DNA from 2 places in the Priestia sp. FSL P4-0332 genome. Region 1 is predicted to be linked to the other one. Evidence: a T-box and tRNA genes for the amino acid it is inferred to sense, from the RefSeq annotation. Region 1 holds a T-box; the other holds one or more tRNA genes.
What was found. A T-box is a leader RNA that pairs with one kind of tRNA and senses whether it is charged. The one in region 1 lies ahead of trpS (tryptophan--tRNA ligase), so its partner is inferred to be a tRNA-Trp.
Positions count from the first base shown of each region.

Region 2: it encodes a tRNA-Trp, which carries the amino acid that the T-box ahead of trpS (tryptophan--tRNA ligase) is inferred to sense. The anticodon was not compared.

Region 1 is NZ_JBBOUA010000001.1:675,544-691,448, reverse strand. Features, by position in the region: gene MKY06_RS03640 (amino acid permease) at 1-322, opposite strand, end outside; gene MKY06_RS03635 (hypothetical protein) at 582-707, opposite strand; gene MKY06_RS03630 (amino acid permease) at 845-2,209, opposite strand; gene MKY06_RS03625 (GNAT family N-acetyltransferase) at 2,661-3,236, shown strand; gene MKY06_RS03620 (ABC transporter ATP-binding protein) at 3,520-4,437, opposite strand; gene MKY06_RS03615 (ABC transporter ATP-binding protein) at 4,439-5,509, opposite strand; gene MKY06_RS03610 (ABC transporter permease) at 5,524-6,450, opposite strand; gene MKY06_RS03605 (ABC transporter permease) at 6,453-7,388, opposite strand; gene MKY06_RS03600 (peptide ABC transporter substrate-binding protein) at 7,486-9,132, opposite strand; T-box leader at 9,799-10,003, shown strand; gene trpS (tryptophan--tRNA ligase) at 10,080-11,069, shown strand; gene MKY06_RS03590 (YjbA family protein) at 11,097-11,846, opposite strand; gene opp4C (oligopeptide ABC transporter permease) at 12,147-13,061, opposite strand; gene opp4B (oligopeptide ABC transporter permease) at 13,073-14,038, opposite strand; gene opp4A (oligopeptide ABC transporter substrate-binding protein) at 14,067-15,806, opposite strand; gene MKY06_RS03570 (ABC transporter ATP-binding protein) at 15,850-15,905, opposite strand, start outside.
Region 2 is NZ_JBBOUA010000001.1:410,588-424,627, reverse strand. Features, by position in the region: gene thiC (phosphomethylpyrimidine synthase ThiC) at 1-262, shown strand, start outside; gene MKY06_RS02300 (hypothetical protein) at 240-428, shown strand; gene MKY06_RS02295 (VanZ family protein) at 744-1,199, opposite strand; gene MKY06_RS02290 (cation diffusion facilitator family transporter) at 1,460-2,356, opposite strand; gene MKY06_RS02285 (DUF3231 family protein) at 2,501-3,532, opposite strand; gene yhbH (sporulation protein YhbH) at 3,637-4,815, opposite strand; gene MKY06_RS02275 (PrkA family serine protein kinase) at 5,140-7,035, opposite strand; gene trmL (tRNA (uridine(34)/cytosine(34)/5-carboxymethylaminomethyluridine(34)-2'-O)-methyltransferase TrmL) at 7,494-7,967, opposite strand; gene MKY06_RS02265 (amidase domain-containing protein) at 8,032-8,919, opposite strand; gene queG (tRNA epoxyqueuosine(34) reductase QueG) at 8,992-10,128, opposite strand; gene MKY06_RS02255 (B3/B4 domain-containing protein) at 10,258-10,923, shown strand; tRNA gene MKY06_RS02250 (tRNA-Gly) at 11,039-11,112, opposite strand; tRNA gene MKY06_RS02245 (tRNA-Leu) at 11,185-11,266, opposite strand; tRNA gene MKY06_RS02240 (tRNA-Leu) at 11,297-11,385, opposite strand; tRNA gene MKY06_RS02235 (tRNA-Cys) at 11,400-11,473, opposite strand; tRNA gene MKY06_RS02230 (tRNA-Gly) at 11,506-11,580, opposite strand; tRNA gene MKY06_RS02225 (tRNA-Gln) at 11,586-11,660, opposite strand; tRNA gene MKY06_RS02220 (tRNA-His) at 11,689-11,764, opposite strand; tRNA gene MKY06_RS02215 (tRNA-Trp) at 11,795-11,868, opposite strand; tRNA gene MKY06_RS02210 (tRNA-Tyr) at 11,874-11,957, opposite strand; tRNA gene MKY06_RS02205 (tRNA-Thr) at 11,968-12,043, opposite strand; tRNA gene MKY06_RS02200 (tRNA-Phe) at 12,069-12,144, opposite strand; tRNA gene MKY06_RS02195 (tRNA-Asp) at 12,160-12,235, opposite strand; tRNA gene MKY06_RS02190 (tRNA-Met) at 12,239-12,315, opposite strand; tRNA gene MKY06_RS02185 (tRNA-Val) at 12,327-12,402, opposite strand; tRNA gene MKY06_RS02180 (tRNA-Glu) at 12,426-12,500, opposite strand; tRNA gene MKY06_RS02175 (tRNA-Ser) at 12,522-12,613, opposite strand; tRNA gene MKY06_RS02170 (tRNA-Asn) at 12,617-12,691, opposite strand; rRNA gene rrf (5S ribosomal RNA) at 12,701-12,816, opposite strand; rRNA gene MKY06_RS02160 (23S ribosomal RNA) at 12,925-14,040, opposite strand, start outside.

The sequences.
Region 1 (15,905 bases):
CAGATGCTGTTGCAGCCCAGTTAGCTGCCCAATAGCCCCAAGCCATGCTATACCCTGCTACTTTACCTGCTTTAGGCGATGAAAAAAGATTCGCTGCATAACTTTGAGGCCCTCCTTTTAATTCGGGCTTTCTCATGACTAAATTCCCGAATACAAGAGCAATCATGAATACGCCAAGACCTGTTGCAATCCAAGCAAGTGTTGAACCGATTGGACTTGATACGTTTGCTAAATTAGAAGGAAGCATAAATACTCCGCCGCCTACCATATTACCAACTACAAAGGCTGTTAAAAACCAAAGTCCCCATTTTTTATCTTTCATTTGCTCTGTCTCCTTTTGCTTTCTAAAAGCTTAAACTTTTGAGATAGAAAGCTCGATGCTAATCTATTAACACGTAAAAATTATTTGTTTCTTCATTCATCTCTTCATTTGTTTAACAATATAATATATTAGCACACTAAAGCAAAAAGTGAAATAATAAATCCTTCATTTTCTTTTGGAAAAAAATGCGGCTGGGACACAACTACATCAATCTAAAGGCGAACAAATGGGATATATGAGTTCGTATGGATCCCGCTTGTTACACCGCTGCTGATTTCCGTGCAAGACTTCGCTTTCCGCGGGCGGGCGGTGAGCCTTCTCGTTGCTTCCGCTCCTGCGGGGTCTCGCTTTTCCCGCAGGAGTCTTCGCCTTGCCCTCCAATCAACAGCTAGAAGCCCTACATACAGTAAACCTACGTTCACCATCACCATAAAAAAATCCGAACGAGTTGGATTCTTAATCAAGAATTCAACTCGTTCGGATCTTTCTTCAACGAAACTACTTTTGTCCGAGCCTCATTTTTTATCTTTTATGAAAACCTTTTGAATAGTAGACAACAACCAATAAAATAAACCATATCGGACCTACAATAAGGGCTATTCTTGTATCAGAAGAAAAACCCATCACCACTACTACTCCCGCTAAGAAAGCAAGAGAGAGAGATGACGTATACGGGAAGAACGGAAGCTTATATTTTAAATCACTTACTTGCTGATCGCTTAATCCCTTGCGGAAGCGAATTTGAGAAAGTAAAATAATTCCCCATGTCCAAATTGCTCCAATAGTGGCAATACTCGTCACCCACGTGAACACCTTATCAGGAACAACATAGTTTAAGCCAACTCCGATTAGCAGTACAACAGCTGAAGCAATAACTGCTGCACCAGGCACGCCGCCTTTTGTTAAGTTAGCATAGCGTTTTGGAGCTTCTCCGTGCTGAGCTAAATTAAATAACATACGGCCCGTACTAAAAATTCCACTGTTACAAGAAGATAAAGCCGCTGTTAACACTACAAAGTTTATAATCCCTGCTGCAGCGGGTATTCCAGCTTTATCAAATGTTAAAACAAATGGACTTCCTTGTGTTCCAATCTCTGGCCAAGGATAAATAGACATAATAACAAACAAAGCTCCGATGTAAAAAATCAAAATTCTCCACAGTACATTATCAATTGCTTTTGTTAGTGTTTTTTCCGGATTTTTCACCTCTCCTGCTGTTACCCCAATCATTTCAATACCAAGGTAAGCAAACATAACCATTTGAAGTGATAAAAGAACACCTTTCATACCATTCGGGAAAAAGCCCCCGTGACTCCATAAATTACTGATTCCTGTTGCAATACCGCCATTTCCAATTCCAAAGATAATCATGCCCAGTCCCAGCACAATCATAAGGATAATCGTTACTACTTTAATAAGAGAAAACCAAAACTCTAGTTCGCCATATGCTTTTACAGCTAAAAAGTTAACCCCTGTCATGATAACGAGTGCTGCAAGTGCCCATATCCACTGAGGTACACCTGGGAACCAAAACTCCATATATACTCCAACAGCTGTAATTTCAGCCATACATGTAATAATCCACATAAACCAGTAGTTCCAGCCTGTTAAATAACCAGCAAGTGGCCCTAAATAATCGTTAGCATACTTACTAAAAGAACCGGCTACTGGATTTTGTACTGCCATTTCACCTAACGCTCTCATAATAAAAAACATAATAAGACCACTGATTCCATACATGATAAGAATACCAGGACCCGCTAACCGAATAGCGGATGCAGAACCTAAAAACAGTCCAACTCCGATAGCTGCACCTAAAGACATTAAGCTAATATGTCTTTCCTCAAGTCCACGGCTTAATTCTTTTTCTTGCGTGTTCCCTTGCATAATTCTCTCTCCTAACATATCCATTTCATTTAATAGCGATAGCGGCTACTTGTATAGTATTAACTTATTTTTCAGCCAAATAATTCTAGGCAGTGTATGTACTAATAATCTGATATTGCAAGTTTCACACCTTCACTTTTACCGCTATCACATCTATAAAATACAATATTAAAAAAACTTCACTTTGTTCATTTTATCAAAAATCACAAAAAATGCGATAGTTTTTTGTGATTTTCACAAATAAACTTACGATCGAAATATAATAAAAACCATTTTTTACATTATATGTTCTTATCTCACTATAATTATCTAACTATTAAGAATAATCAATCGATTATTCTTCTATATTTTCAATTATAGATGCTTACTTTTCCCTAAAAAGGGTAAAGATAAGATAACTGTTTAAACACTATTATGAACATCATCATGAAACGATCAGTAGGAGGGTGCTATGAATTGGTATGAAAAACTAAGTCAATATTTTCCCATTGAAGAAATGAAATCAAAGAAGCATATCGAAACGCTTTTACAAGAACGCAGCGATATTTATCATAAAAATGAAGGACCTCACCACGTATTAATGTACGTGGAAACAGACCAATTTATCTTTATTGATTACCTCTTTGTTTCAAAAGACGCTCGAGGTCAAGGGCTTGGCGGTAAATTAATTGATGAGTTAAAACAGCATAACAAACCAATTATTTTAGAAGTAGAGCCTGTAGACTATAAAGATTCAGACTCAGCAAAACGACTGCATTTTTATAAACGTGCAGACTTTAAGCATGCTCAAACAATTGGCTATAACCGCCGGTCATTAGCTACAAATGAAATTAACCAGATGGAAATTCTATACTGGTCTCCTACCTCTGAAACAGAGGAAAGCATTTTAAATAAAATGAAAAAAACGTACGAGTTAATTCATACGTACAAAGACAAAGAAATATATGGTGCGTCTTATCAGCCGGCAGATCAAGTGCTGAAAATTGACAAAAATCGTAAAGATGGCGATATCTTAGCAGATTTATAAAGAGAAGGTAGACATGCGTCTACCTTCTTTTTGTATTTTTTGAATTATTATTCAAAATAAAACATTATTAATCACTTATATTCCTTTAGTTATAAGGTTTATACATAGATATTTTGTCTTAAATATAAAATTCTGAAAATTTTTAATAGTATTTTTCAATCCTTTACTGTATAATACCTGTAAAGCGCTAATGTTACTTGTTCTTACATGTTTTTTGCAACTTGAAGCTTAGTGTTCTTTGATAACTAAATAAAAAAACGACCTCGTTGTGAGATCGTTTTTGTTATGTTGTATATGTGGCAAACTCTGCTTGAGAACAAGACACGTAGTGACCTGGAGATACTTCTCTAAGCTCTGGTTCTTCACCGTTATAGTCATGGATACTTGGATCATAAATTTTGCGCTGACGCGTTTTTTCACTGTCAGGATCGGGAAGCGGAATAGCTGAAAGCAACGCTTTTGTATATGGATGAACAGGGTTTCGATAAAGTTCATCACTTGGTGCAAGCTCTACAATCTTACCTCTGTACATAACGCCGATGCGGTCACTGATGTATTTTACCATTGACAAATCATGGGCGATAAATAAATATGTTAGTCCACGTTCACGCTGTAACTTCTTCATTAAGTTAACAACTTGAGCTTGTATAGACACGTCCAAAGCTGAGATTGGTTCATCTGCGATGATAAAATCAGGTTCTACTGCCAGTGCTCTTGCGATACCGATACGCTGACGCTGGCCGCCACTAAACTCATGTGGATAGCGATTTGCATGTTCTTTGTTAAGCCCCACTGTTTCAAGAAGCTCGTGAACCTTTGTCATACGCTCCTTTCTCGTCTTAGCTAAACCGTGAATATCAATGCCTTCTGCTATGATATCTGCTACGGTCATACGAGGGTTAAGCGACGCATATGGATCTTGGAAAATCATTTGCATTTTACGATTGAATTTTTTAAGCTCTGAGCGAGATTTGCGACCATGTACATTTTCGCCATTAAATAGCACCTCACCGCTAGTAGCGTCATATAAACGAATAATCGTTCTGCCTGTCGTTGACTTTCCGCAACCGGATTCACCTACAAGCCCTAATGTTTCTCCGCGGAAGATGTCAAACGTCAGACCATCAACTGCTTTAATTGTTCCTTTACTTGTGAAAAAATGTTGCTTTAAGCCTTTAATCTCTAATAATTTATCTGTCATGTTATTCACCATCCTTCGCTACGAGTACAGGTGTCCTGTATACATTATCAACTTTACGCATGCGGCGCTGAACTGAAGCAGGCGGCTCTACTTTTGGTGCATCGGGATGTAACAGCCATGTTTTCGCATAGTGCGTATCAGATATTTTGAACATTGGAGGTTCTTGCTCAAAATCGATTTTCATTGCGTATGGATTTCGCGCTGCAAATGCATCTCCTTTTGGAGGATTCGTTAAATCTGGCGGCGTTCCAGGAATAGCAGCCAGCTCTTCTTCTGCCTCGTTATCTAAGCTTGGCATAGAAGCTAGCAGTCCCCACGTATACGGATGTTTTGGATCGTAAAACACTTCATCCACTGTGCCCATTTCAACAATTTGACCAGCATACATAACGGCTACTCGATCTGCTACATTTGCTACTACACCAAGATCATGGGTAATAAAGATAATAGATGTATCCGTTTTTTTCTGAATGTCTTTCATCAATTCTAAAATTTGAGCTTGAATTGTTACATCAAGCGCCGTTGTTGGTTCATCAGCGATCAATAGCTTCGGATTAGAAGCAAGAGCCATCGCAATGACAACACGCTGTCTCATCCCGCCGCTGAATTCATGCGGATATTGATTCACACGCTGTTCTGGAAAAGGAATTCCTACAAGCGTTAATAACTCGACTGCCCGTTTTTTTGCTTCTGCTTTAGACACTTTGGAATGCTTGATTACGACTTCACCAATTTGAGCCCCAACTTTCATCGTTGGATTCAAGGAAGTCATCGGATCTTGGAAGATCATACCGATATCTTTACCGCGAATAGCTTCCATTTCTTTATCCGTTTTCTTAGCTAAATCAATGCCGTCAAACAGCATTTCGCCGCTTTTGATTCGGCCAGGAGGCATCGGAATAAGGCGCATGATCGTTTGTGAAGTTACACTTTTACCAGATCCTGATTCACCAACAATTGCTAAAGTTTCACCTTTATTTAAGTGGAAGTTAACGCCGCGAACAGCTTGAACTTCTCCGCCATATGTTTTAAATGATACAGCTAAATTTTTTACTTCTAATAAACGTGACATATGAGTTCACTTCCTTACTTACGTAGTTTTGGATCTAACGCATCTCGTAATCCATCACCAATTACGTTGAACGCTAAGATTGTTAAACAGATAAACAAACCTGGGAAAAATAAGCGCCAAGGATAGTATTCCAAAGCAGGTAAGCCTTCTGAAGCCATTGTTCCCCAGCTTGCAAGCGGTGCCGGAACGCCTAGTCCCAAGTAGCTTAAAAATGCTTCTGTAAAGATTGCTGAAGGAATCGTTAGTGTCATTGTTACTAAAATTGGACCTGTTGCGTTAGGAATAAGATGTTTAAATAAAATACGTTTTGTTGTTGCTCCTAATGTTTGTGAAGCCATTACGTACTCTTGGTTTTTCAACTGCAATACCTGTCCACGCACAATACGGGCCATGTTAATCCAGCCGGTAATGGTCATCGCTAAAATCATCGTGCCTAACCCTTGGCCAAGCATAACCATTAAAATAATAACCAGTAAAAGGTAAGGAACACCATATAAGATATCCGCAACACGCATCATTGTTTCATCCGTACGGCCGCCGCGGTATCCAGAGATGCTTCCCCAAACTACGCCGATGAATAAATCAATTAAAGCTGCTGCTAACCCGATAAATAATGAAATACGAGCGCCTTCCCACGTACGAGCAAAAACATCACGCCCTAATTCATCTGTACCGAACCAGTGCTCAGAAGATGGAGCCTGATTAGCATTCAGTAAATCATTGGTTGCATAATCATATTTCACCATCAATGGACCAAATATAGCCATAAAAACAAGGAGAACCATTAGTACTACACCAAACATAGCAAGCTTGTTTTTGCGAAAACGAATAAAAACATCTTGCCAGAATGAAAGACTCGGTTTTTCAATCTTTTCTGCCTGAGCGCGGTCAATCCCTGCTGTTTCAAACATTTCTTTAGGAATCTTCGGAAGTTGCTGCATAGTTACTCTCCTTTCTTAGCACCTGTAAGTTTAATTCGAGGGTCAATGAAGCCGTATGCAATATCTACAAGCAAGATACAAAAAAGTAGTAAAATACTGTAGAACACCGTTACGCCCATAATCGTTGTGTAATCTCGGTTTGAGATACTGAGTACAAAGTGTGAACCTAATCCCGGGATACCAAATATTTTTTCAATAACAAAGCTACCCGTTAAAATCCCTGCTACTAAAGGTCCCATATAGGATACGACTGGAAGCATCGCATTTCGCATGGCGTGCTTAACTGTAATAACGCCTCTGCTTAAACCTTTTGCTTTCGCTGTACGAATATAATCATTGCTTAATACTTCAAGCATACTCGAACGAGTCAATCGTGCGATAAATGCCATAGGGGTTGAAGCAAGCGCGAGAGCTGGTAACACCGTGTGTGCCCAAGATTCCCAGCGTGCAACCGGAAAAATTTGTAGTTTCATAGCCAGAACGTATTGTAATACCGCTGCCATGATAAAACTCGGAACTGAGATTCCTAGAACTGCAATAACCATCGCCGTGTAATCTTGCCACTTATTATGTTTTAAAGCAGCAATAACACCAAGTACTACACCAATAGCAATTGCTATTAAAATAGCTTCCATCCCTAGCATGAATGAAACAGGGAATCCGCCGTTAATCAAATCATTTACCGTTTGGCCTTTATATTTGAAAGATGGACCAAAATCCCACTTTAAAATTGATGTTAAATAATCAAAGTACTGATGGTACCAAGGCTGGTCTAAACCGTAATACTGATTTAGATTTTTTTGAATTTCAGGGGGAAGCTGCTTTTCTGATGTGAATGGACCTCCTGGAACAGCACGCATTAAGAAAAAGGTCGCTGTTACGATCAGCCATAATGATAGAAACATATAAATAAGTCGTTTTCCTATATATTTGAACACCCCGACACACCTCCATATTTTTACAAAATTCGCGCACAAGAAAGAAAAGTATATGGAGCACCAGGCCCCATATACCCTTTGTCACAATTGATGTTACTTACTCAAAATGAGCCCACTTAATCTGAATGTCTCCAAGTCCAGACATCACAACATCTTTCAGCTGCTTGTCTTGTACCCAAGCGTTTGTGTAGAAGTAGATTGGTGCCACTGGCATTTCATCCATGAAGATACCTTCTGCTTTTTTCAACATTTCCAGACGTTTTTTAGGATCTGTTTCTTTTTGAGAGTCAATTAATAACTTTTTATATTCTGGGTTTTCCCAGTTTGTATCATTGTTTCCGCCTTTTTTATCACGGAACAATTCTAAGAAGTTGATTGGATCGTTAAAATCTCCTAACCAGCCCATACGTCCAACTTGATAATCTCCTTGGTGTAACTTTTCAATGTAAACAGCCCACTCAGAGTTGTCTAACTGTACTTTAATGCCAAGGTTTTTCTTCCACATATCTTGAACAGCTTGTGCAATTTTTGCATGTTTTTCATCCGTGTTGTATGAAACCTTAATTGCTGGTAGTTCTGAAGCATCTTTAAGGCCCATTTCTTTCAAGCCTTTTTCTAAATATTCTTTTGCTTTTTTCACATCATTGTCTTTGAAGTAGCCTTTTTTGTTATCTTCAAACATTGTTGGTGGTACAGCCGCCATCGCTGGAACTGAACCGTCTTTTGTAATTTGTTCTGTAATACCTTTACGATCAATTGCATAAGCTAATGCTTTACGAATGTTCACATTGTCTAAAGGTTTTTGTTCTGTATTAAACTTGTACCAGTAAGTACCTGCAATCTCTTGAATGTTTAATGAACCGTCTTTCTTTAATTCAGGAAGTGCATCAGCCGGTAATTGACCAGTAGGCATACCCGCCCAGTCTAATTCACCGTTTTTGAACATTGAAAGTTCAGTGTTGTTATCATTGATCATGTACATTTCAACTTTTTTAAGTTTTACAGCATCTTTATCCCAATAGTTTTCATTAGGAACTAACTCGATTTTGTCATTATGTTTCCAAGTTTTAAGCTTGAAAGGACCGTTTGACGTATAGTTTTCGCCTGCATTTGTGTACCATTTTTCATTTGATTCAGCAATTTTCGTATTCACTGGGAAGTACGTATAGAAAGCTGTTAATTCTAAGAAATATGGCGTTGGGTTTTCTAATGTTACCTCAAGCGTTTTATCATCTGTTGCTTTAACGGCAACATCATCTAATGAACCTTTTCCTTCATTGGCAGCTTGTGCATTTTTAACATAGTATAATTGATATGCATATTGAGATTCGTTTTTAGGATCTAACGCCCATTTCCATGCATATTCGAAATCTTTTGCTGTTACAGGGTCACCATTTGACCATTTTGCATCGTCGCGAATAGTAAACGTATATTTAGTTTGATCATCGCTGACCTTCACATCTTTCGCCATTGCATTTTCAGGTTTTCCATCTTTACCGATACGAGTTAAACCCTCAAATGTTTGTAATAATACGTTTGATGACGTTGAATCATTAGCTAAGCCTGGGTTCAGTGAAAAAGGCTCAGTTTTAATGTTTACGCGAAGCTCTTGCTCTTTCTTCTTGTCGCCGCCATCACTGCTAGCATTTTCACTGCCACCAGATTCTTTGTTAAATCCACATGCAGCTAAAAACAAGCTCATTACAAGCAGCAAACTGAAAAGAATCGACAACCTTTTCTTCATTGCGTGTTACCCCCTATTAAATTTTGTTTGTGTGGCAACCATATTTTTTTGATATGTACTAATTTCTTAATCCTCTTTCAATACAAAATAATCAGTTATTTTTTCGCGTAGTAGAGCATTAAAGACCTCACTGCAAAATTATTCTTCTACCCTATGAAACTGTCATCAATTGTTTACATGCTGTAAATCCAATGTATGCGCTTAATATGTAGAAGACTCATTCATTACAAAATTCGCTAATTGAAACAAAACATTGTCTATTTTGTGTTTTCTGAAAACTTAAGAAATTGTAATACCTTTGTAAAAAATATGTTTGTTACGCCTATTATAAATATTTTAAAAATTTATTGCAATACTATTATTTAATGGTATTTTTTTGTCACGAGAGAAAAAACCTTATCTTATAAGGATTGTGCCTACTTGTCAGACGTCCAAAATCTTTTTTGTAGTATAGGTATTACAATAGTATTACAAAGCCATTAGAAATACTAAATAAAAGATTTTTACCAAATTCTCCACCAAATTTTCATTAAGAAATGCTTTAATTAAAAGGTTCTTGTCTTTTTTTGCCGCTGAAAAATTCCAGTAAATTGTCTTATAAAACTTTTTAGCGATAAGATGTTTAAATTCCTGCTTTTTCGCGTTATAATAACGAATAACTATATAATTAAAGCTGTGAAAAAGAGTAGTATGCAGAATTTTCATTTTTAGAGAGTTTGTGGCTGGTGAGAACAAACATTGAAACCTGCAGAATGGACTTTGGAGCTTTCAAGTGCAAAGCTTGAACGTTGACCTCAACGTTATATGAATAAAGATAGTTCACAATTATGTGTGCTAATTAGGGTGGCAACGCGGTCCATTCGCCCCTAGCTTATGCTAGGAGCGGATGGGCCTTTTTATGTTGTATCCGTAAATTAGCATCATATATGTGCAGATGAAAGGAAGATTTGATGAAAACAATTTTTTCAGGTATTCAACCAAGCGGTACAATCACTTTAGGTAACTACATTGGAGCGATGAAGCAATTTGTTGAACTTCAACATGACTATAACTGTCATTTTTGTATTGTAGATCAGCATGCGATTACAACGCCTCAAGATCGTTTAGCACTTCGTAAAAACATTCGCGGCCTTGCTGCTCTGTATGTAGCAGTAGGAATTGATCCAGCAAAATCGACTTTATTTATTCAATCGGAAGTGCCCGCCCACACAGAAGCGGGATGGATGCTACAGTGCGTAGCGTATATCGGTGAACTTGAACGTATGACTCAGTTTAAAGATAAGTCCGCTGGAAAAGAAGCAGTATCAGCAGGATTACTAACTTATCCTCCATTAATGGCAGCTGATATTCTTTTATACAACACCGATTTGGTTCCAGTTGGTGAAGATCAAAAGCAGCATTTAGAATTAACGCGTGATTTAGCTGAACGCTTCAACAAAAAATACAATGATATCTTCACTATTCCTGAAGTACGTATTCCAAAAGTGGGCGCACGCGTCATGTCTCTTCAAGATCCTACGAAAAAAATGAGCAAGTCCGATCCAAACCAAAAAGCTTTCATTACGCTCTTGGATGACGCAAAAACAATTGAAAAGAAAATCAAAAGTGCCGTAACGGATTCAGAAGGTATTGTTCGCTATGATAAAGAAAATAAGCCAGGTATTTCAAACTTATTAAGTATTTATTCAATCCTAGCCAATAAATCGATCGAAGACATTGAAGCAATGTACGAAGGCAAAGGTTATGGTGACTTTAAAGCTGACACAGCTAAAGTAGTAGCTGAGGCCCTCGCTCCAATTCAAGAAAGATATTATGAATTAGTTGATTCTAGCGAGCTAGATGATATTTTAGATCAAGGTGCCGATAAAGCAAATGCAACGGCTAATAAAATGCTTCGCAAAATGCGAAACGCAATGGGAATTGGCCGTAAACGTTAAAAAAACGACTGCTATGCAGTCGTTTTTTTAATTAACTTTTGGCTCTTGTTCAATTTCCCAAAGTTTTTCAAAGAAAGGTTGTCCTTTTACTAAGCGCTCGCATAATAATTTATGCTTCGGTGACCACCCTGACTTCGTTTCATCGTATAGCTGATTCCATACGTCTTGAAACGACATCTCTTGAATGTCTTCGTACTTCGTTGGATTCCACTCTGTGTACCAGTAGCGGATTTGAGCTGTATTTTTTGTTGTATGTAGCTGATCAAGTGCCATAAATAACAGCTGTTTTAGCTGACGTTCTTTACGTGTTAGTCCTCTCATCGTTTCAGGAGACGGCGAAAGAATATGATGCTCTTTTTTATTCAGCTCGTCTTCACTGAACTTATATTCTAGCTCTTCTTGATCCGCAATCATCTCATAGACTAACTGTTCTTGTCTTGGAATTAAGCGGCTTTTTCGAATCGGAATATGATATCCCATCGTATCAATTGCTAAAATATTCGTTCCATCTGTAACGATAAAACAATATTCAACCTGCGTGCGTTCATGATTTTTCCGAATGTATGCTTTCTGATAGACATCTTGTAGTAGTTGTTGAGGTAGCTCGGAAAGATCATTTTCAATGTAATGAAATAAAAGCGGATTTACTTTTAATAATGGTGCTTGATCGAGCAGTTCTACACAATCGTCTTTTCTCCACTCATGGAAATGACACACATTATAACCGTTTTCTTCGCCTTCAAACCAATTAACCCATACATCATGAAGATATAGCATAATTTACCCCTCACTTACTATCTGTTTGTTATCCATCAGTATAGGCAGAGAAAGGAATTTTTATTCCAAATGATGTTATTTTTCTAAAAATTAATTGTAAAATGCCTTCGTTTTTGGCTATTATTCAAATGCACTTATTTCGAAGCTCAGATATAACGCCAGTGCTAATGATTACTAAAGGCTTCATGAGCTATATCCACCCCTATAAGCAGAAAAAAATCCGAGTTTCTTCTATAGTAATAGGTTTGTCAGGAGGTCTGACAAACCTAAAAAAATCTATCACACTTTTGTGATAGATTTTTAACGAAGAGATTTGGGATTCAAAGCATCTTTTAATCCTTCACCAATGAAGTTGATAGCTAGGATCGTAAATGTAATAGCTAAACCTGGCGGAACCCACATCCAAGGCTTATTCTGCAGCACATCTGATTCCCTTGCTTCTGTAAGCATATTCCCCCAGCTTGGCGTATCAGCCGGCACGCCAAAACCGATAAAGCTAATCGCTGACTCAAACACAATAAGGATCGCCATTTGCAAACTGGCTTGAACCACAATCGTTGAAAATACATTTGGCAGCAAATGTTTAAAGATGATTTTAAACGGGCTGCACCCAATGGAAACAGCTGAAAGCACATATTCATTTTCTTTTTCAGCCAAGATTTTGCTTCGAACCAACCGGGCCGTACTTCCCCAGCTTAGGAAACTAACAACTAGGATAAGCGTCCAAACGCCTGAGATCTTTCCAATTAGGATTGTATTTAACACTACAACGAAAACAATTAGCGGAAAGTTTAATACAAAGTCTGTAAAACGCATTAAGAATTGATCCACTTTGCCTCCGTAATAACCCGCAATCGAACCAATAAGAGTTCCGATTAAAATAACGAGTGTTGTACAAGCAACTCCAATCAGTAACGAAGTTCTTCCTCCATACAATGTACGTGCAAATACGTCTCGCCCATTAGTATCCGTTCCAAACCAATGCTCACTAGAAGGCGCTGCATTCATCGCCATATAGTCGATACGTGTAATATCTGCTTTTGTAAGCAGCGGTGCAAAAATGGCAAGAAGCGTAATCACAATCATAAAAGCTAAACTTATCATGGCTAGTTTATTTTTAACAAACTTCTTTCGCGCAATCGCCCATGGAGAAAGGTTTTTAGGAGCTTTCATATTCACTTCTGGCTGTACATCTTTTTTCGTTACAATTTCCATACTTTCTCCTCCTAATCCAAACGAATACGCGGATCTGCTACGCCGTATAACAAATCAGCAACCAGATTCCCAACCAGTGTTAAAATTGAAAACAACATTGTAAGCGACATCATAACTGAGTAGTCACGAGTTGCTACAGAGTCAACAAACAACTTTCCGATTCCTGGATACGTAAAGATCGTTTCTGTAATGATAGAACCGCTAATGATTGTTACAAGATCAAACCCTAAAAACGTAATAAGCGGAATCATTGAGTTGCGTAAGATATGAACATTATAAATTTTAGATTCTTTTGTCCCTTTTGCTCTAGCTGTGCGTACAAAATCTTTGCGACTGTTTTCAATAATATCATTGCGCAAAAATTGGGTATACTGCGCGGTCGACATCAAGCCAAGAATCAGCGCGGGTAATATAACGTGATGAATTCTACTTTGAATAAATTCCCATGATCCCTCTTTCAATCCTACTTCAACAGAACCGCTAAATGGAAACCAACCTAACTGAAAGGAAAATAAATAAATGCCTACGATTCCTGCGATAAACGATGGAACCGCTAATGCAAAGTAATTATATCCTGCAATAAAGTTATCTGCTAAGGTATACGGTTTTCTTCCTGCATACATACCTAAAATAAATGCAAACACATACGTAATCAAAAGCGAAGTCAAAGCTAAAAAGATAGTATTAGGCATACGCTCTAAAATAATATCTAATGTCGGTAACTTATGAGTTGTTGACTTTCCTAAATCTCCTTGTGCCACTCCCTTTACCCAGTTCCAATATTGAACGTAGATAGGATCGTTATATCCTAGCTTATCACGCATTTCCTCAATGTATTTTGGATCTGTATTACTAGGGTTGATTTCTCCCCCAAAAGGGTCCCCTGGCATCATTTTTGCCAGGGAAAACACAACAAAGGAGATCAGAATCAACATTGGAATCATCCCTAAAATACGTCTTAGTGAGTATTGCAGCATCGTTGACTCTCCTTTACATGTAAAATACTTATTCCGTTACAGACCATTTCTCCGGATCTACAACTACCGTTGATGGATCTAGAGTTACGTTTTTCACACGCTTATTCACAGCATAAATATTGATATTTTCCCATAAAGGAAGTGCTGGCAGCTGCTCATTAAAGAATTTTTGCCATTTTACATATACATCTTTACGGTATTTATCATCAAATGATTTTTCACTCAAACCGTCTTTAAGCATTTCATCAGATTCCTTATTTACCCAACGGCCATAGTTCCATTCAGCATCAGAGCTCCATAATCCTGTAGGATCTGGATCTGAACCAGTGTCCCAAGAACCAAAGAACGCTTCTAACGCCTTATCGTCGTTATCTTTCATTTCATTGTACAAGTTAAATTCAACAAGTGAACCCGTTGCTAATTTTGTTTTAATACCAATATCATTCCATGCTTGCATAATAGCCTTCGCACGACCCTCGAAGTTGGCTGGACCAGCATAGTGACCGAATGAGATCGTAAATGGTTTTCCGTTTGGATCTTCTACAAAACCGTCATTATTCTTGTCTTTATAACCAGCTTCAGCTAATAATTTTTTAGCTTTTTCAGGACTATACTTGTACTTTGTTAAATCTTTTTGGTCAGCAGCAATCCAGAATACAGACGGAATAACTGTGTTAGAAACAACCGCTTTGTCGTTCATAAATGCTTTTACCATTGCTTTTCTATCTATTGCATAAAGCAATGCTTGGCGAAGTTTTAGATCTTTGAACTTTTCGTAATCATCTACGTTTTTACCAGCTTTTTGATCACGATGTCCAAATCGTAGACCAATATACGAATAACTAGTTGATTTCCCTTCCAAAAAGTCTAAGTTTTCTGCTTTTTCAACTTGCCCTAGATCAGCTGGGCGAACATCCATAATGTCGACATCGCCTTTTTTCAATGCTCCGGCGGAAACAGATGGATCCAGTACTTTTACAACAACACCATCAAGGTGAGGTTTACCTTTCCAATAATCATCATTACGTTCCATTTGGACATATTCACTTGCTACCACTTTTTTCACTTTAAACGGTCCAACACCAATAGGCTCTTTACGAACTTGTTTGGACTCTGCAAGATCTTTTACAGCAATTCCTTCATAGTACTTTTTCGGCATTGGATACGGCCACAGATTGTCTAAGTTATTTACACGAACTTCTTTAAACGTTACTTTAAATGTTTGCGGATCTACTACTTCAACTCCAGAAATAGAATCCGCTTTGCCGTCGTGATATTCTTGAGCGCCTTTAATATGCTCAACGTTTACATAGCGTGGACCTGTATAGTCTTTATCGGCAATCGTTTCATACGTATATTTAAAATCATCTGCAGTTAATGGATCTCCGTTATGCCACTTAATGCCCTTCTTTAATTTAAACGTGTAAGTTAATTTATCACCACTCACGTCCCAAGTAGCTAAGTCAGATTTAATCTTTAATTTCTTATCATAAGTAAAGAGACCTTCATTGATAAATTCTAAGATTTGGCTATCATACGCACTACCATACAATGCGTACTCAAAAAGCCCTTCCGGCGCTCCGTCAATCCCATACGTAATCGTTCCGCCATCTTTTGGCTTGTCTGTTTTTGCACCTTCAGTTTTTGTTTCTCCGCCTTCTTTATTACCAGAAGATGAAGAACTGCTTCCACCGCTGCATGCCGCTAGAAAAAGCGATAGCACAAGCAAAATGGAAACAAGTGATAAAAACGATTTCTTTTTCATCATGACGTTCCCCCTATTTAACTAATAATCTGTTCGTATGTAGCTTTTACGAGTTATATAAATGGCAAGCTACTTGATGGCCAGGTCTCACCTCCTTTAAGG
Region 2 (14,040 bases), 270 kb from region 1:
GTTTAGATGGAATGATCAATTTAACCTGTCACTAGATCCAGAGCGCGCAAAAGAATATCACGATGAAACACTTCCCGCTGAAGGTGCTAAAACAGCCCATTTCTGTTCAATGTGTGGACCTAAATTCTGTTCGATGCGTATTTCTCAAGATATTCGTAACATGGCTCAAGAAAATGAAAAAGATGTACACGAAGTAAGAAAAGAAGGAATGAAAGAAAAAGCTAAAGAGTTTGTTAACAGTGGTTCAAATATCTATCAATAATGAAGTAGAACAGCTTAAAGAACAAATTAAGCAGCTTGAAAGAAAGTTATTATTTGTTCAGCAAAATTGTCAGCACATTATCGTTGAATCCTCACATTCTTCCGTAAGACGCTGCATTAAGTGTTTCTATCAACAACAAGCAGAGGCTGAGCCAAAAGTATTTTAGTTGAAGAAAAATCCGAACGAGTTGAATTCTTGATTAAGAATCCAGCTCGCTCGGATTTTTTCATTGGTAGGGTGAACGTAGATTTCATGCATGTAGTTATTTCTAGCGGTTGATTGGAAGGCAAGGCGAAGACTCCTGAGGGAAAAGCAGAATAAGTGAGACCTCGCAGGAGCGTAAGCGACGAGGAGACTCACCGCCCGCGGAAAGCGAAGTCTTGTACGGAAATCAACCGCGATGTAACAAGCTATCCATACTAGCTCCTTAATCCCATTTGTTCGTCTTTAGATTGGATTAATTTCGTTACGTCTCTCAATTTCATCTTTTTTTGAAACGTGCTTTCAGCATGTTCTTAATCCAATATAGTATTTTAATAATAACCCAGCCTATAAATGTACCTAGCGTATTCAAAAAGATATCATCAATATCAAATACTCGTTCCGTTAGCTTGTACTGTAAAATTTCAATCAGAAAACTGATTAAGAAACCTGTCGTAAACACTTGAATAAAACCGTCAAACCACTTCATAAACAAAGGGATAAACATTCCAAGCGGCGCAAACATCACGATATTCCCCAGTATATTTGTCAGAGTGAGCATTATATTCCCGCTGTCCCACATCAGACGGATCGTGCTAAATAAATCCAAGTTCATTGCTTTTCCGTAAACATGTTCGTTTTCCCGTATGAGAGTAGCATAAATGACCACTGCCGTATACGCAATAAATAGAATGAACATGACTTTTTTAACGATTGACCTGATGCTTACATTCACTTCAACATCACCTTCTTTGACTCCCAAAACCATTTATTATTATCTATATGTACCCGTCTACTGCTTTCATTCGTAGTGAATGCATTTACATGCTTTTTTATCCTATCACATCAATAAATAAATACAATTCCCTTTATACAATTTTATTAAACTTGATTCTTTATAAATAAAAATCCTCATCATTTTATTCTACTCATTTCATTAATTTCTACATCTATAAATAATAAGAAGCAGCGAGATAACACTTCGCTGCTTCTTATTTAATCTGGATAATAAGGATTCAAATGGATTAATACTTCCTGAATATTATCATGCTTTTTCATAAGTGTTGCTTTGATTTCTCGTCCCAGATCATGACCTTCCTTAATTGTTTTAAAGTGATCAATCGAAATACGTATATCAACTAATATGTAATGGCCATGCTCTCTTGCTCGAACCCGATCAATCCGCTTCACATCTTCAAATTCATAAATACTTTCTTCAAGTTCTTTCAGTAGCTCTTCGTCAATATTGCCTTCCATTAAGATTTGAAAAGACTCTCCCATCATTTGTCTGGCAATGTTAAAAATTAAATAAGCAACAAAGATACTTGCTATTTTATCTCCGTATAACAGCAGTTGAACATCCATTTTATCACCAATAATCGATAATAAAACACCAATTGCCGCTGCAATAGAAGCAACAATATCTGCTTTATGATCAAATGCAATTGCCTCAATTGCCTTACTGTGGTGCTGCTTCGCTACGTTTAAAGAATAACGGTACAACAATACCTTTGCTATGTATGAAATAACAGCAATCCACATGGCTAAAATATTTGGAGATTCAACCGGATGGAATAAACCAACGACTCCTTCAAATACCACATAAAATGATACAAGCAATAAAATAATTCCTACGATTCCTGAGACAATCACTTCTGCTTTTCCATGTCCATATGGATGGTCATCATCTGCTGGTTTATTTGCTACTCGTATAACCAACAAGACAATAATAGAGGCAAATACGTCCGCTGCAGAGTGAATACCATCAGCAAATACAGCATCACTATTTCCAATCCATCCTACTATTACTTTTCCTAGCGTAAGGGCAATATTGCTCCATACGCTAATCCATGCTACTTTTTTGGCAATGGACTCCCTTATACTGTTGTTCATTTGCACACCTCGACTTACTTCTTGAAAAATCAGCTTTTTTATCTTATCACTGCTCATTCAAGTGGGTCTAGAGCAATCTATTTTCGCTTAGCTATATATGTTTCAATACCGCAAAATTAATGATAATCTACAACATACTCCTTATTATTTCTCCGCCAACTTCTTACGGTCTGTTGCCATTGGAGGTTCTTCCATCCAACCTTGCTCAATCATAATCCGAATTCCATCTTTTCCATACTTCCCTATACGCCCGATTAGCTGAGAAAATTCTACTGCGACATCCGAACGGAACGACATAGATAAGCCAGCGCCGCAGTTATCAATAGCAATTGTCACCGCTGTGGAAGTATGATACATCATCAGTTTATCTGAAAACGGTGAAATCGTTGAGTTGGTTACATATGCATCAAGCAGACGCGGACTTGGTAGGTCAGCTTCAGACAATAACTCAGTGAATTGCTTGATTTGCTTACTCGCAAGTTTAACTCCATCAAAAAAATAAGAGCGTAATTTTTGTGTGGTAGCTACTTGACTAAATGCCAGCATCAGCGTTTTACCTAATACATTTGTATTAACAATTTCTTGAATAGCCGTGACCTCCAAAGAAGTTAGAGGATGCATTTGAGAGAAAAATGGTGATATAAACGTTTTCTGGTCCACAAAATTCACTTTTACCGGATAAGGAATAACCGGAGGTCTCATCAGCATGCTTTTTCTTAAAATAACGTGGTTAGAATCCTCTAAAAGACTGTCGCTTTCTTTTACACATCGAGACAGGTGAGCATAAATATCTTGCCTTCTCACTGCGCTTAGGGCTCTGGCATATTTCTTCATACCTCCAATTGCCATTTCATTTACATAAATAGCCATAAAAATATCGTCAAATAAAGCAGGAACTCCTTTGTTCACATCTTGTTCTCCAAAACCTACTGGTATTGGAATTTTTTCCAAACTGAATAATTCCGTCAATTCGTCTACATGAGTTTGTGAAATCTGATGGGCTTTTTTTAAGAGCTCCTTAATCTCGGCATCTTTTACAACAGATAGAAAATACCCAAGAACACATACATACAGCGTATCACCTAAATATTGCGCCCATAAGTAACCTAACTCAGCTGCGTTCAACCGCTGATTTTGTTGATGTTTTTGCATTTCGCTCTTTATATTTTCGTTCATTCACTTATTCTCCTTTTGGATAAAGTCGTACTTTTACTATCTCCAAAGAAGAGCTGAATAAACCGCATAAAGAAGACCTAGATAACAAGTCTAGGCCTTTTAGGTTAAGCATATTTCTGGTCTTCTGTTTCTTTTCTAAAAAAGCTTTTCATCGCGTGAAAAACGTCTGATTTTTGTTTTAAAATAAAGTGTCTAAAACTTTCGTCTTGAATATTTTTGTAAGCAGACATTAAAGTGGAATGTCGATTGTACTGATTCACTTCCCCATATCCAAACATATTTGACACTTTCATTAATTCATTTACTAACTTTACACACCTTGCGTTATCTGAAGTTAAGTTATCGCCATCTGAAAAATGAAACGGGTAAATATTATAGCGGCTCGGATCATACTTTTGGTTAATTAATTCAAGCGCTTTTCGGTAAGCAGATGAACAGATGGTTCCTCCGCTTTCTCCTTTGGAGAAAAAGTCTTCTTCTGATACTACTTTTGCCTCTGTATGATGCGCAATAAATTCAATTTCCACTGTTTCATATTTCGTACGTAAAAAGCGTGTCATCCAAAAGAAAAAGCTTCTTGCCATATACTTTTCCCATATGCCCATCGAACCGCTCGTATCCATCATAGCTAAGACGACTGCTTTCGATTCTGGCTTTATAACTTCATTCCACGTTTTGAATTTTAAATCCTCCGGATAAATAGGATGAAAAGCAGCCTTTCCTGTCATTGCATTTCGCTTATAAGCGCTCATCATCGTTCGTTTTTTATCAATATTCCCCATCAAACCTGTACGTCGTATATCATTAAATTCAATGTGTTCCACAACAATTTGATCAGATTCTTTTCGCTGAAGATTAGGCAGTTCTAATTGAGCAAATAAAGCCTCTTGAAGCTCCATAAGAGACACTTCTGCTTCAAAGTAGTCTTCTCCAGCCTGGTCACCTGCTCCTTGACCTTTCCCTGCTCCTTTTTGACCATCTCCAGCAGATCCATCACGTGCTACTACATCCCCAACTTTACTGTCTCCATCACCTTGACCCACATGTTTGTTTTTATCATAATTGTACCGAATTCGATATTCATCCAATGATTTGATCGGAATTTTAACAACTTCTCTTCCATTGGACATCACGATATTTTCTTCTGTAATTAAATCCGGTAAATTATTTTTAATTGCTTCTTTAATTTTTTCTTGATGTCTTTTTTGATCATCGTGGCCTTTACGATGGAGGGACCAGTCTTCTTTTGAGACAGCAAAACTTTTATCTACTTCTTTTCCCACGCTATTCCCCTCCTTATTTAAAAAACACCTGCACGTTTTTACTCGGCATGCATAAGCTATACCGAAAGTTTCTGACAAATACCTTTAGTTCAAAGGTTGGTTACTCTTATCCTATGCGCAAGAATGGTATACTTGCTAACTAATTCTTTCACTATTAACTATTCATTTTATAGTGTCTAGTGTCATGTATATGTTTATGACTTATCATATGATGGTTAAGTGCAATGCGTACTACACATTAGCCTAATTATGCAGAGTTTATTTTAAGAGATAAGAAAAACATGGCACAGATCGGAAGTGCCATGTTTTCTTGTTAGTACTGAGTTATCGATTTAACAAACTTCCTACATAGCGCAGCAGTTCATTAGCAGATACTGAATTGTATCCATGCTCATCAATCAATCGAGCCACTACTTCATTTACTTTCTTCAGCTGCTGCTCATCTGGTGTTTTAGTGGACGTTGTAATTTTCACTACGTCTTTTAAATCCGCAAACAATTTTTTCTGAATCGCTTCGCGTAAGCGCTCATGGGAATTATAATCAAATCGTTTTCCTTTACGTGCATAAGCCGAAATACGAATTAAGATTTCTTCGCGGAATGCTTTTTTTGCATTTTCTGAAATACCAATTTGTTCTTCAATTGAACGCATTAATTTATCATCTGGATTTAACTCTTCTCCTGTTAGCGGATCACGAAGCTTATTTTTGTTGCAGTATGCTTCGACATTATCTAAATAATTATCCATTAATGTTTTAGCGGACTCTTCATACGAATAAACGAACGCTTTTTGCACTTCTTTTTTAGCAATTTCATCATATTCTTTACGCGCCAGAGAAATATAATTCAGGTAACGCTCTCGATCCTCAGCAGAAATAGACGCATGCTGTGCTAACCCTTCTTTCAATGAACGCAGTACATCTAATGCATTGATTGATTTAATATCTTTTCGAATGATGGTAGATGAAATGCGATTAATGACATAACGAGGATCAATACCACTCATTCCTTCATCCGTATACTCTTTTTGTAACTCTTCTACGTCTGCATCGTTATAGCCTTCTACAGATTGACCGTCGTATAGGCGCATTTTCTTTAATAAATCGATATCGCCTTTTTTAGGCTCTTTTAATCTCGTTAATGTAGTAAAGATAGACGCAATACGTAACGTATGAGGGGCAATATGAACATCTGATACGTCACTTTCACGAATCATTTTGTCATAAATTTTTTCCTCATCACTCACCTTTAAGTTATATGGAACAGGCATTACAATAATTCGTGAATGCAAAGCTTCATTTTTCTTATTGGAAATAAACGAGCGATACTCTGTTTCATTTGTATGCGCTACGATTAATTCATCTGCACTAATTAAAGCAAATCTTCCTGCTTTAAAGTTTCCTTCTTGGGTTAAAGAGAGTAAATGCCATAAAAATTTCTCATCACATTTTAACATCTCCTGGAACTCCATCATTCCCCGGTTTGCTTTATTAAGCTCTCCGTCAAAGCGGTAAGCACGCGGATCTGACTCAGATCCATACTCTGCAATTGTTGAAAAGTCAATGCTTCCTGTTAGGTCGGCAATGTCTTGAGATTTCGGATCAGAAGGACTGAACGTTCCAATTCCAGTTCGTTTGTCCTCTGAGAAGAAAATGCGTTCGATAATGACGTCTTCAATTCTGCCGCCATACTCTTCCTCTAATCGCATTGTATTTAAAGGAGATAAGTTTCCTTCGATTCGGATACCATACTCTTCAAAGAAGTCTTTACGTAAATGATGTGGAATTAAATGCAGCGGATCTTCATGCATTGGGCATCCTTTAATAGCGTAAACAGCTCCTCGATCAGTAAGCGAATAAGCTTCAAGCCCTCTTTTTAACATGGTCACTAGCGTCGATTTACCACCACTTACTGGACCCATTAAAAGTAAAATACGTTTACGAACATCTAAACGCTTTGCAGCGGGATGAAAATATTCTTCCACCAAGCGTTCTAGCGAATCTTCAAGTCCAAACATTTGTCCACTGAAAAATTTATAATGTCTTTTACCATTTACCTCTTCAATTCCTGCATCCTTTATCATGTTGTATACTCTAGAGTGTGCAGGCTGAGCAATTAAAGGCTCATCTTTAATCAGCTTTAGGTACTCTTCAAATGTCCCTTCCCACTTAAGACGATTCTCTTCTTCGCGGTATCTTTCAACTTTCTTTAATATATCCATTAAAGGACCTCCCCTACTAGTTATGGTGCTAGTGAACAAGATTAATACAATCTATGCAGCAAAATGTTTGAACATGCTTTTTAAATTGTAAAATTCAGAAATTTGTCCTTGCTAGGCATTCACAGTGAAGTATTTATTAGCTATAATAAAAGAGTAAGAAGGAACGGTTAAACTTTGTTAGAGAACTTATGTCTCTAGAAGAGTTATTTTGTCATTATTATCATCATGGGATATGGGAAGTCGGTTTTAACTGCAGTAGCTGTATAATCCTTTTAATTACATTGAGGAGGAAAATCAATGCGCTTACTTTTAGTATTAGGAGTAACAATTGCTTTTTTAGCATCCATCTTCAGAGCGGGATACAATGATAAACCGGGCGTTAAAAAATAACCACTACATATCATCGTCGACATAAATAAAAAAGCGAGGTTCAATAAAATTTGAACCTCGCTTTTTACTTAAGATAAACCAGCATAATTTTGTTGACGCAGCGCTTCATAGATTAAAATAGCTGCTGTATTAGATAAATTTAAAGAACGAACATTTTCTGTCATCGGTAAACGAAGACATCTTTCCATGTTCTCTTCAATAATGTGCTTTGGCAGACCCTTTGTTTCTCTTCCAAATACGAAGAAATGATCCTGCTCTAAGTCACTATAATCAAATGTTGTATGTGGCTGCTGACCAAATTTTGTGATGAAGTAGAAACCTGCTTCAGGATACTTTTCGAATACTTCTTCTAATGAATCATGATACACCACATTTACAAATTCCCAGTAATCCAATCCAGCTCGCTTTAACATTTTATCATCTGTTGAAAAGCCTAACGGCCGAACTAAATGCAGCGTCGTATTTGTTGCTGCACATGTTCGCGCAATATTTCCTGTATTTGCTGGAATTTCTGGTTGAAATAACACTACGTGTACTCCCACAAATTTTCACCTCTGCTAACAAATCTATTCATCATTATACCACTAACTTGCTAAAACGAAAGACTTACCGATCAACGATATGGAAAAAATCATACTTAATCTTTGGCGTGTAAGCCGTTGAATCTTCATAGGCCCAATATCTCATTCGACTATTATACGTGTTCGCATTCACAAGAGGCATACCGTGACCGTCTTTTGCTACAACAATCGTCGTATGATTCCATCTTCCATCTCCTTCAAAATCGTAGCAGATAACGTCTCCCGGGACAAGTTCTCTTGCTGAAGATTTCCTCACAGCCCGAAGTCCTGATTTAGAGTTACTTAAATAGCTGTGCATGGAATGAGCAACTGCCCAGCTATAGCTCCAGGCGTTCCCTCTCATCCACCATCCGTTTGCTTTTTTAGGATATCCCCGCATCGGCGCCTTTCCTGCATGCAAACACTGTGAGATATAGTTGGTGCAGTTTACCTCAAACTGCTTATAACTTTCATTAGGTTTATCCCAATATTTTTCTGCATACTGAACAGCCGCAAGACGATCATAATAAGAGGCTCTTTCTTCGTCTTCCTCTACTTCTTCCACATCCATTTCAACCTCATCTTCAAAAAAGTCCTTTACCAGCAGCTCATCTTGAATAAGCGTATCTTTATAAAAAAGAGCTAAACGATCTTCAATTTCTTCTTCTATATAGAAAAAATCGTTTTGTTTTAAAAATGCCTGAATGTGCACCTTATATAATACTCTAGTTTCTTCCTGATCCGTATGAGCAGATTGAATAGAACCTTTCATATTACATTTTAAAACATCAACTTCTCTTTTTTTTATAAGAGACCGCTTTAGCTCACACTGCTGTTCAATGAAAGGCTTGAAGTCTTCATGCAGCTCACCTTTTACATAGCTGTCCGCACGTGCTTTAATTAAAGTATATAATACATTCCTTTTTGTTAGCATAATGTCACCACTTTTCTAAGCGTTTATTATACGCTATGACTCATTAGCTAACTTTATCAATAAAAATACGGTTTAGATCTCTTGAAGCATCTCTATACCTTTTGACATTTCTTCAATTACTTCTTGGTCCTTTTCTTTTTCTCTTAAGTTCATAAGTGTATCTAACGCTTCTTTATCGCCAATTTTGCCTAACGCCCATGCCGCTGTTCCTCGAATGACAGGGCGAACGTCATTTTTAATTAACTCAATTAAATCTGGAACGGCGGTTTGATCTTTAAAATGGGCCAGTGCAATAATGGCATTACGCTGAATTGGCTTTTTCCCTCTCCAAGAACCTGAAACATGTCCAAATTTCTCTTTGAACTCACGATTACTCATCGTTAAGAGCGGTTTTAATTTAGGCTTCGCAAGTTCTGGGTCAGGCTCCATCTCAGGGTGAAAATGAAAGTCTTTTCCTTTATTTTCAGGACACACAGTTTGACATGTATCACAGCCATATAAACGATTGCCTAATTTACTTCGAAATTCTTCAGCCAGAAACCCTTTTGTTTGGGTTAAAAAGGCAATGCATCGCTGCGAATTCAGCTGACCGCCTGTTACAAGCGCACCCGTAGGACACGCATCAACGCACTTATTACAAGTACCACAACCGTCCTCTATCGGTTTATCAGGAGGAAACGGGATATCTGTTATCATTTCTCCTAAATACACGTAGGAACCGAATTCAGGTGTAATAATGGCACAGTTCTTACCGCTCCAGCCAATACCAGCTCTTTCTGCTACAGCTCGGTCCGACAGCTCGCCTGTGTCTACCATCGATTGAAGGATAGCTGCAGGTACTTTTTCTTTTATGAAGGTTTCAAGCTTTTGAAGCCTATCACGTAGAACCGTATGATAATCTTGCCCCCAAGAAGCACGGCAAAAGATTCCTCGGCGATCTTCCTTTGTGCTCTTTGGTGCATCCTTTAATTTAGAAGGATACGCAAGTGCAATTGAAATAATAGATCTAGCTTTTGGAACAACTAATGTGGGATCTACTCTCTTTTCAATATCAGGTTCTTCAAACCCTGAAGCATAACCTAACTCTTGCTGTGCTAACAATCGATTCTTTAACTCATCAAACATAGAAGCACTCGCAAATCCAATCTTATCGATTCCAATCTCTTTGCTGTATGAAATAATTTCTTCCTTCAACTGATACGCATTCATAGTGAGTAATGGCCTCCTTTCTAAGAAATTCTATATATTCATGCATTGAACTGTTTTCTCGCTCAATGAAATGATAGGATGGTATCTATAAACGAACAAATACTAATTATAATAGAAAGGATCAAAAAAATGAACTTTACATTATCGCCCGCTATTAAACAGCTTTGCCCTTCTTTTAAAATGGGAATCATTCAGTATAAAAATATTGAAGTTGGTGATTCTCCTCAAATGCTAAAAGGACGTCTGCGCCTCTTTCAAGAATCCATTTATTTCGACCTTGAGTCAAAAAAAGTAACAGAATTCGAAGGTGTTAGCGAGTGGAGAAAGCTTTTCAAAACATTTGGAACTGATCCAAGTAAATACCGTCCTTCTATAGAAGCTTTAATTAGAAGAATAGGAAAACAAACGTATTTGCCTTCTATCAATTCTGCTGTGGACATTAATAACTTTTTTTCATTGCAATATGAAGTCCCAATTGGAATTTATGATTCCTCTAATTTAGAAGGCCCCATCGAATTTACTATCGGTAAAAAAGAAGAGTCTTATGAAGCTCTAAATGAACGTAATATTTCTTTAGAAAATAAAATCATTTCAAAAGATGCCCTAGGAGCTTTCGGAAGCCCTTATGTCGATTCTAACCGAGCGTACGTAACTGAAAAGACAACACAAGCTGTACAGTTCATTTATTTAAAGCCTTCACTTTCAGAAGAACAGGCTTATAAACTAACTAAATCCCTAAGTGACATGTTCATTCAAATTCACGGCGGCGAAGCAACCTATCAAGTCATTAACTGATGTACGTAAATATAGCGTCTATCTTGAAAAGATAGACGCTATATTTACGTTAAAAATAAAAAACGCAACATCTCAGCTTTGAAAGCGAGACACTGCGTTGTGATAACAATATGTATGGAGCGGGTGATGAGAATCGAACTCACGACATCAGCTTGGAAGGCTGAGGTTTTACCACTAAACTACACCCGCAAATATTATCAAAATTTGTCGACCGATAAGTAAAAATAAAAACAGGAATCATCCTGTCAAATAAAGCTAAAGTACCGATGGTCGGGGTCGAACCGACACTCCCGAAGGAACACGATTTTGAGTCGTGCGCGTCTGCCAATTCCGCCACATCGGCAAAATAAAAAAGGCAAGTTAAAATTATAAATGGTGCCGAGGGCCGGACTTGAACCGGCACGGTAGTCACCTACCGCAGGATTTTAAGTCCTGTGTGTCTGCCAATTCCACCACCCCGGCAGCTTGTAAATAAATGGAGGCGGCAACCGGATTTGAACCGGTGATAAAGGTTTTGCAGACCTCTGCCTTACCACTTGGCTATGCCGCCATTTACTCAAGACTAAATAACTTTATTAAAATTGGAGCGGAAGACGAGGTTCGAACTCGCGACCCCCACCTTGGCAAGGTGGTGTTCTACCACTGAACTACTTCCGCATATATGGCTGGGCTAGCTGGATTCGAACCAACGCATGACGGAATCAAAATCCGTTGCCTTACCGCTTGGCGATAGCCCAATATTGAAATATGCATATCATTTATAAATGGGGCGACTGATGGGAATCGAACCCACGAATGCCGGAACCACAATCCGGTGCGTTAACCACTTCGCCACAATCGCCACGTATATATGCAATGTTATTTTTATAATTGGCAGGGGCAGTAGGAATCGAACCCACACTGACGGTTTTGGAGACCGTAGTTCTACCTTTAAACTATGCCCCTGTAAATGGTGGAGGGGGGCAGATTCGAACTGCCGAACCCGAAGGAGCGGATTTACAGTCCGCCGCGTTTAGCCACTTCGCTACCCCTCCACAATAACTGTGGTGCCGGCAAGAGGACTTGAACCCCCAACCTACTGATTACAAGTCAGTTGCTCTACCAGTTGAGCTACACCGGCATTTTAAAAACAAATGTTTTTAAAATGGTGGCTCGGGACGGAATCGAACCGCCGACACAAGGATTTTCAGTCCTTTGCTCTACCAACTGAGCTACCGAGCCTTATTAAATTTAAAATGGCGGTCCCGACGGGAATCGAACCCGCGATCTCCTGCGTGACAGGCAGGCATGTTAACCGCTACACCACGGGACCACTTGGTTGCGGGGACAGGATTTGAACCTGCGACCTTCGGGTTATGAGCCCGACGAGCTACCGAACTGCTCCACCCCGCGATGATAATATATGGTGGAGGATGACGGGATCGAACCGCCGACCCCCTGCTTGTAAGGCAGGTGCTCTCCCAGCTGAGCTAATCCTCCACTATTATGTAGATAAAAATAAATGGTGACCCGTACGGGATTCGAACCCGTGTTACCGCCGTGAAAGGGCGGTGTCTTAACCGCTTGACCAACGGGCCACTGTGCTAATTAAATAAAAATGGCGGAGAGCAAGGGATTTGAACCCTTGAGACAGCGTTAACCGCCTACACGATTTCCAATCGTGCTCCTTCGGCCACTCGGACAGCTCTCCAAATGGCTCCACAGGTAGGACTCGAACCTACGACCGATCGGTTAACAGCCGATAGCTCTACCACTGAGCTACTGTGGAATAATAACAGCCTGGCAACGTCCTACTCTCACAGGGACAAAGTCCCAACTACCATTGGCGCTAAAGAGCTTAACTTCCGTGTTCGGTATGGGAACGGGTGTGACCTCTTCGCTATCGCCACCAGACATATTATATTATACATGATTTCCAAAAGAAAGCAAGACTTTTTTGAAAAGTTTTGTTCTCTCAAAACTAGGTAACAGTTTGCTGAGTAAAGCTTACGCTTTTAAAGTTTGGTTAAGTCCTCGATCGATTAGTATCAGTCAGCTACACATGTCGCCACGCTTCCACCTCTGACCTATCAACCTGATCATCTTTCAGGGATCTTACTAGCTTGCGCTATGGGAAATCTCATCTTGAGGGGGGCTTCATGCTTAGATGCTTTCAGCACTTATCCCGTCCACACATAGCTACCCAGCGATGCCTTTGGCAAGACAACTGGTACACCAGCGGTGTGTCCATCCCGGTCCTCTCGTACTAAGGACAGCTCCTCTCAAATTTCCTACGCCCACGACGGATAGGGACCGAACTGTCTCACGACGTTCTGAACCCAGCTCGCGTACCGCTTTAATGGGCGAACAGCCCAACCCTTGGGACCGACTACAGCCCCAGGATGCGATGAGCCGACATCGAGGTGCCAAACCTCCCCGTCGATGTGGACTCTTGGGGGAGATAAGCCTGTTATCCCCGGGGTAGCTTTTATCCGTTGAGCGATGGCCCTTCCATGCGGAACCACCGGATCACTAAGCCCGACTTTCGTCCCTGCTCGACTTGTAGGTCTCGCAGTCAAGCTCCCTTGTGCCTTTACACTCTACGAATGATTTCCAACCATTCTGAGGGAACCTTTGGGCGCCTCCGTTACATTTTAGGAGGCGACCGCCCCAGTCAAACTGCCCACCTGACACTGTCTCCCGGCCCGATCAGGGCCGCGGGTTAGAATTTCAATACAGCCAGGGTAGTATCCCACCGACGCCTCCACCGAAGCTAGCGCTCCGGCTTCTCAGGCTCCTACCTATCCTGTACAAGCTGTACCAAAATTCAATATCAGGCTACAGTAAAGCTCCACGGGGTCTTTCCGTCCTGTCGCGGGTAACCTGCATCTTCACAGGTACTATAATTTCACCGAGTCTCTCGTTGAGACAGTGCCCAGATCGTTACGCCTTTCGTGCGGGTCGGAACTTACCCGACAAGGAATTTCGCTACCTTAGGACCGTTATAGTTACGGCCGCCGTTTACTGGGGCTTCGATTCAGAGCTTCTCCCAAAGGATAACCCCTCCTCTTAACCTTCCAGCACCGGGCAGGCGTCAGCCCCTATACTTCGCCTTGCGGCTTCGCAGAGACCTGTGTT